Regions from separate parts of the Pseudomonas sp. Q1-7 genome, predicted to be linked through region 3. Evidence: predicted binding sites of a transcription regulator. Region 3 holds the regulator's gene; each other region holds the start of a gene.
What was found. Region 3 encodes FliA, which starts transcription of late flagellar genes. Its sites were predicted from a motif close to CTAAAGTTTNNNNNNNNNNNGCCGNTAA; they were not measured.
Positions count from the first base shown of each region.

Region 1: the regulator FliA is predicted to act here: its motif matches at 1,364-1,391, upstream of PJW05_RS07830 (flagellar protein MotY).
Region 2: the regulator FliA is predicted to act here: its motif matches at 1,288-1,315, upstream of PJW05_RS17900 (methyl-accepting chemotaxis protein).

Region 1 is NZ_CP116304.1:1,687,641-1,689,904, reverse strand. It holds gene PJW05_RS07835 (argininosuccinate synthase) at 1-181, opposite strand, end outside; gene PJW05_RS07830 (flagellar protein MotY) at 311-1,327, opposite strand; gene pyrC (dihydroorotase) at 1,495-2,264, shown strand, end outside.
Region 2 is NZ_CP116304.1:3,854,407-3,856,670, forward strand. It holds gene acnA (aconitate hydratase AcnA) at 1-1,171, shown strand, start outside; gene PJW05_RS17900 (methyl-accepting chemotaxis protein) at 1,342-2,264, shown strand, end outside.
Region 3 is NZ_CP116304.1:3,990,314-3,992,577, reverse strand. It holds gene flhF (flagellar biosynthesis protein FlhF) at 1-17, shown strand, start outside; gene fleN (flagellar synthesis regulator FleN) at 85-918, shown strand; gene fliA (RNA polymerase sigma factor FliA) at 915-1,661, shown strand; gene PJW05_RS18575 (chemotaxis response regulator CheY) at 1,743-2,117, shown strand; gene PJW05_RS18570 (protein phosphatase CheZ) at 2,137-2,264, shown strand, end outside.

The sequences.
Region 1 (2,264 bases), 2.3 Mb from region 3:
AGATTTCCTTGACGCCCAGGGCCTGGGCCTTGGCGCGGGCCGGCTCGACCTCCTCGCCCTGGCCGAGGTCGGCGGTGAAGGTCACCACTTCGCAGTTATAGGTATCTTGCAGCCACTTGAGGATCACCGAGGTGTCCAGGCCACCGGAATAAGCCAGGACAACCTTCTTCACGTCCGCCATGCCATCAACTCCACGGGGGTTGTACGAAAAACCCGTGATTCTACTGACCCTGGCGGCCAAATTACAGTGGCGCGACAGCTTATGACGACGAGGCGACAGATTCTGTCGGCGTCACGACGAATGGCGCGATCAAGAACCGGCCGGCGGCTGCGGCCTGGCCGCCCCCTGCTGGGCGCCGGGGGTGGCGGCGGGAGCTCCGGGTGCGGCGGCGGGAACCCCCGGTGCCGTGGGCGCCGGCGCCTCTGCCGGGGCGGGAGCGGGGGCGGGCGCCGCGGGCGATGCTTCCACGGGCAGGTCCACGCGCGACAGCCGGACGGTGACACGGCGGTTCTTCGCACGGTTCGCCGCACTGTTGTTCGGCACCAGCGGATAACGCTCGCCGTGGAAGCGCATGACCATCTGCGCCTCGGGGAAGTCGTTGGCCTTGAAGAAGTCGTACACCGCCAGGGCACGGCGACGCGAGAGGTCGCGGTTGGTCAGGCGGTTGCCGCTGTTGTCGGAGTGGCCATCGATTTCGATGTGGTTGACACTGGGGTCGGCCTTGATGAAGTCGAGCATGATCCCCAGCTTGGCGCGGGAAAGGTCATCCAGCTCGATTCCGTCACCGGGAAAGCCCACCTGGACATGCCTGACCTGATCGAAGTTCACCGGCAGCAATTTGGCGGTGCAGGCGAGGTAATCCTGATAGGCCTGGTTGAACTTCACCGGCAGCAGGCGTACCTCCAGTGCATCGCCGCCCTGCAGGGTGCGATGGCGAACCAGCGGGCTGCGCCCCTCCAGCAGCCCCGTAAGCAGGCGCCCGGCCTGCTGCTGGGAACTGTTGAAGGGCACTTCACCGCCGCCAACGCTGACCACGCCGAGATTGATATCCCCCCTCCCCGGCTGCCAGGGGGCGGCGGCCGCCAGCAAGGTGGCCGAACCGGCCCCCAGCCAGCGCTCGTGGGCCTTCAGGCGGAAGATGGCCTGCTCGCCCGCACGGCGCACGAACTCGCCGGCGCCGAAATCGGTGATGGGCTGCGACAGCCGGCATTCGAACTTGTCGCCCTCGACCTTCCACTCCACCTTCTCCAGGCGCGTCTGGAAGGTGACTGCCATGGCCGGCAGGCTGGCGAACAAGCTCAGGAAGACGAGATAGCGCTGGCGCACGGCGGGCTCCACGGGGAATTGCGGCGTTCCTGCTGGATATCGGTCCCAGGCGGCAAAACTTGAGCGCGGATTTGCCGGCACACATGCCGCGGGCGCAAGCCCCGCGTGCCCCGGAAGGGCTTTTCCGGTAGCATGTCGGCCCAGTTCTGCCCGCCTGGAAGCCCCTCATGTCCGACCGTTTGACCCTCCTGCGTCCCGACGACTGGCACATTCATCTGCGCGATGGTGCCGTCCTGGCCCACACCGTTGCCGATGCTGCCCGTACCTTCGGTCGCGCCATCATCATGCCCAACCTGGTGCCCCCGGTTCGCAATGCCGAGGAGGCCGACGCCTATCGCCAGCGCATCCTTGCCGCCCGCCCGGCCGGCAGCCGCTTCGAGCCGCTGATGGTGCTCTACCTCACCGACCGCACCAGCCCCGAGGACATCCGCGCGGCCAAGGCATCCGGCTTCATCCACGCCGCCAAGCTCTACCCGGCCGGCGCCACCACCAACTCGGACTCCGGCGTCACCAGCATCGACAAGATCTTCCCGGCCCTGGAAGCCATGGCCGAAGTGGGCATGCTGCTGCTGGTCCACGGCGAAGTGACCCGCGGCGAGATCGACGTGTTCGACCGCGAGAAGGTCTTCATCGACGAACACCTGACCCGCGTGGTCGAGCGCTTCCCGACCCTCAAGGTGGTCTTCGAGCACATCACCACCGGCGATGCGGTGCAGTTCGTGCAATCGGCTTCGGCCAACGTGGGCGCCACCATCACCGCCCACCACCTGCTGTACAACCGCAACCATATGCTGGTGGGCGGAATCCGGCCGCACTTCTATTGCCTGCCGATCCTCAAGCGCAACGTGCACCAGGAAGCTCTGCTGGACGCCGCCACCGGTGGCAGCGCCAAGTTCTTCCTCGGCACCGACTCGGCCCCCCACGCCAAGCACGCCAA
Region 2 (2,264 bases), 140 kb from region 3:
CGGCAACTCCGGCCCCTTGCTCGACCCCATCGAGGCGGCCATCCAGCAAGCGGACCTGACCGTGGCCTCGGTGCTGTCCGGCAACCGCAACTTCGAGGGCCGCGTGCACCCCCTGGTCAAGGCCAACTGGCTGGCCTCGCCGCCGCTGGTGGTGGCCTACGCCCTGGCCGGCAGCGTGCGCCTGGACCTGGGCAGCCAACCCCTGGGCCAGGGCAAGGACGGCCAGCCGGTCTACTTGCGGGACATCTGGCCCAGCCAGCAGGAAATCGCTGCCGCCATCCAGAAGGTGGACACCGCGATGTTTCGCAAGGAATACGCCGAAGTCTTCGCCGGCGACGAGAAATGGCGGGCGATCCAGGTGCCCGAATCCGACACCTATGCCTGGCAGGCGGACTCCACCTATATCCAGCATCCGCCTTTCTTCGCCGACATCACCGGTGCACCGCCCAAGGTGGAAGACGTGCGCCAGGCGCGAATCCTCGCCCTGCTCGGGGACTCGGTGACCACCGACCACATCTCCCCGGCCGGCAACATCAAGGCCGACAGCCCGGCCGGACGCTACCTGCGCGAGCACGGCGTGGCGCCCGCCGACTTCAACTCCTACGGCTCGCGACGCGGCAACCATGAGGTGATGATGCGCGGCACCTTCGCCAACATCCGCATCCGCAACGAAATGCTCGGCGGCGAGGAAGGCGGCAACACCCTGCATGTGCCCAGCGGCGAGAAACTGGCCATCTACGACGCGGCCATGCGCTACCAGGCCGAAGGCACGCCGCTGGTGATAGTGGCCGGCAAGGAGTACGGCACCGGCTCGTCCCGCGACTGGGCGGCCAAGGGCACCAACCTGCTGGGGGTCCGGGCGGTGATCGCCGAGAGTTTCGAGCGCATCCACCGTTCCAACCTGGTGGGTATGGGCGTGCTGCCGCTGCAGTTCAAAGCGGGCAAGGACCGCAAGAGCCTGAACCTGACCGGTCGGGAAACCCTCGATATCCTCGGCCTGAACGGTGCCAGCCTGCGGCCGCACATGGACCTGCGCCTGGCGATCACCCGCGAGGACAGCACCCGCGACCAAGTGGAACTGCTCTGCCGCATCGATACCCTGAACGAGGTGGAGTACTTCAAGGCGGGCGGCATCCTGCACTACGTGCTGCGGCAGTTGCTCGCCAGTTGAGGCGGTCCTCGGCGCGCGGCCCCCTCGCGGCGCCGCGTGCCCGGGGGCACGGATAATCGCCGCCTCCTTGAACGCTTGGCAGCGAAATGCGGATAGACTGGCGCCGTAAGAAAAGGCTCAACCTTGACGCGCAGGTGCCGATAAGGATGTAAGCCTTGCGGAAGGACACCATGAGAAACAACCAGCCTATCACTCAGCGGGAACGCAGCTTCCCAGCCGAACAACGCCTGATCTCCACGACGGACAGCAAGGGCGTCATCACCTATGCCAACGAAGCCTTCATCGCCATCAGCGGCTTCAGCCGCGACGAACTGCTTCGCTCGCCCCACAATCTGGTACGCCATCCGGATGTCCCGCCGGCCGTCTTCGCCCATATGTGGACGACCCTGAAAAAGGGTCGCCCCTGGATGGGTGTGGTGAAGAATCGCTGCAAGAACGGTGATCACTACTGGGTGAACGCCTACGTCACCCCCATATTCGAAGGCAGCCAGGTCGTCGGCTACGAGTCGGTGCGGGTCAAGCCCAGCGCCGAGCAGGTGCGTCGCGCCGAGGCCCTCTACCAGCGCCTGAACGCCGGCAAGGCCGCCATCCCCAGTCGCGACAAGTGGCTGCCGGTACTGCAGGACTGGTTGCCGTTCATTCTCATCAGCCAGATCGGCTTCCTCATCGGCGCCTGGCTGGACTCCCACTGGGGCTTCATCCTTGCCGCCCTGCTCTCGGTGCCGCTGGGCCTCATCGGCCTGGCCTGGCAGAACCGTGGCATCAAGCGCCTGCTGCACCTGGCCGAGCAGAGCACCTCCGACCCGCTGATCGCGCAGATGTACACCGACAGCCGCGGCGTCCAGGCCCGCCTGGAAATGGCCATGCTCAGCCAGGAAGCCCGCCTGAAGACCTGCCTGACCCGGCTGCAGGACACCGCCGAGCACCTCACCCAGCAGGCCCGCCAGGCCGACACCCTGGCCCACAACAGCTCCGAAGGCCTGGAACGCCAGCGCGTGGAAACCGAGCAGGTGGCGGCAGCCGTCAACCAGATGGCCGCCACCACCCAGGAAGTGGCCAACAATGTGCAGCGCACCGCCGACGCCACGCAGGA
Region 3 (2,264 bases):
CGCGGCGCGCCGGTTGAAGAAGTGTGAACCGCCCCGGAGAGGGCGGTGCTAGACACCCAAGTGGCCCAAGGCAAGGTATTTGAAATGGGTAGTATGCATCCCGTACAGGTGATCGCGGTGACCGGCGGCAAGGGTGGCGTCGGCAAGACCAACGTGTCGGTGAACCTTTCGCTGGCGCTGGCCGATCTCGGTCGTCGCGTCATGCTGCTGGACGCCGACCTCGGCCTGGCCAACGTCGACGTCCTGCTCGGCCTCACCGCCAAACGCACCCTGGCCGATGTGATCAATGGCGAATGTGACCTGCGCGACGTGCTGTTGCAGGGGCCGGGGGGCATCCGCATCGTCCCGGCCGCCTCCGGCACCCAGAGCATGGTGCAGCTTTCGCCCATGCAGCACGCCGGCCTGATCCAGGCATTCAGCGACATCAGCGACAACCTCGACGTGCTGGTGATCGACACCGCCGCCGGCATCGGCGATTCGGTGGTCAGCTTCGTCCGCGCGGCCCAGGAAGTGATCGTGGTGGTCTGCGACGAGCCGACCTCCATCACCGACGCTTACGCACTGATCAAGCTGCTCAACCGCGACTACGGCATGAGCCGCTTCCGCGTGCTGGCCAACATGGCCCACAGCCCGCAGGAAGGGCGCAACCTGTTCGCCAAGCTGACCAAGGTCACCGACCGCTTCCTCGACGTCGCCCTGCAGTACGTGGGCGCCGTTCCCTACGACGAGTCGGTGCGCAAGGCGGTGCAGAAGCAACGCGCGGTCTACGAAGCGTTCCCGCGCTCGAAGTGCTCGCTGGCCTTCAAGGCCATCGCGCAGAAGGTCGACAGCTGGCCGCTGCCGGCCAATCCGCGGGGCCACCTGGAGTTCTTCGTCGAGCGGCTGGTCCGGCAGCCGAGCGCGGAAAACCCCGTATGACACCCGCCACTGGACTGCGTATGTACGGCAAGGCACAGGCGAGGGATTCGCAACATCAGTTGATCGAGCGTTACGCCCCCCTGGTCAAGCGCATCGCCTACCACCTGCTCGCGCGCCTGCCGGCCAGCGTGCAGGTCGAAGACCTGATGCAGTCCGGGATGATCGGCTTGCTCGAAGCCTCGAAGAAGTATGACGGCAGCAAGGGCGCCAGCTTCGAGACCTATGCCGGTATCCGCATTCGCGGGGCCATGCTCGACGAGGTCCGCAAGGGCGACTGGGCGCCGCGCTCGGTGCATCGCAACACCCGCATGGTGAGCGACGCGATCCGCGCCATCGAGGCCAGAACGGGACGCGACGCTAAAGATCAGGAAGTTGCTGCCGAACTTGAATTGAGTCTCGAAGACTACTACGGCATCCTGAGCGACACCTTGGGCAGCCGCCTGTTCAGCTTCGACGACCTGTTGCAGGACGGCGAGCAGGGCGGCATGCACGAGGACGCCGGTGTCACCCAATTCTCGCCTTCCCATGATCTGGAAGAAGACCGCTTCCAGGCCGCGCTGGCCGATGCCATCGCGAACCTGCCGGAGCGGGAGCGCCTGGTGCTGGCGCTGTATTACGACGAAGAACTGAATTTGAAGGAAATTGGTGAAGTGCTGGGGGTCAGCGAATCACGGGTCAGCCAGTTGCACAGCCAATGCGCGGCACGTCTGCGCGCGCGGCTGGGCGAATGGCGCGCGCGTTGAACCGGCACCACTTCCAGATATGAGTGCGCTCCCGGCAAGAGGGGCGTTTGAGACTGTACGGAGGTCGACTTGGACAAAAACATGAAAATCCTCATCGTTGACGATTTCTCGACGATGAGACGGATCATCAAGAACCTCTTGCGTGACTTGGGCTTCACCAATACCGCCGAAGCCGACGACGGCACAACCGCCCTGCCGATGCTGCACAGCGGCAACTTCGATTTCCTCGTGACCGACTGGAACATGCCCGGCATGACCGGCATCGATCTGCTGCGCGCGGTGCGCGCCGACGAGCGCCTGAAGCATCTGCCGGTCCTGATGGTGACGGCCGAGGCCAAGCGCGAGCAGATCATCGAGGCCGCCCAGGCCGGTGTGAACGGCTACGTGGTCAAACCTTTCACTGCCCAGGTGCTGAAAGAAAAAATCGAGAAGATCTTCGAGCGGGTCAACGGCTGATGTCAGCCGCGAGGGCACCATGGACCAGAATGAACACCTGCTGGGAGACTTCGAGTCGACCCTGAAAGTCCGTGCGCGGGAATTGGTCGAAAGCCTTGAGAAGGGCAATTTCACCGATGCCGTGCAACTTATCCACGAGTTGAACCA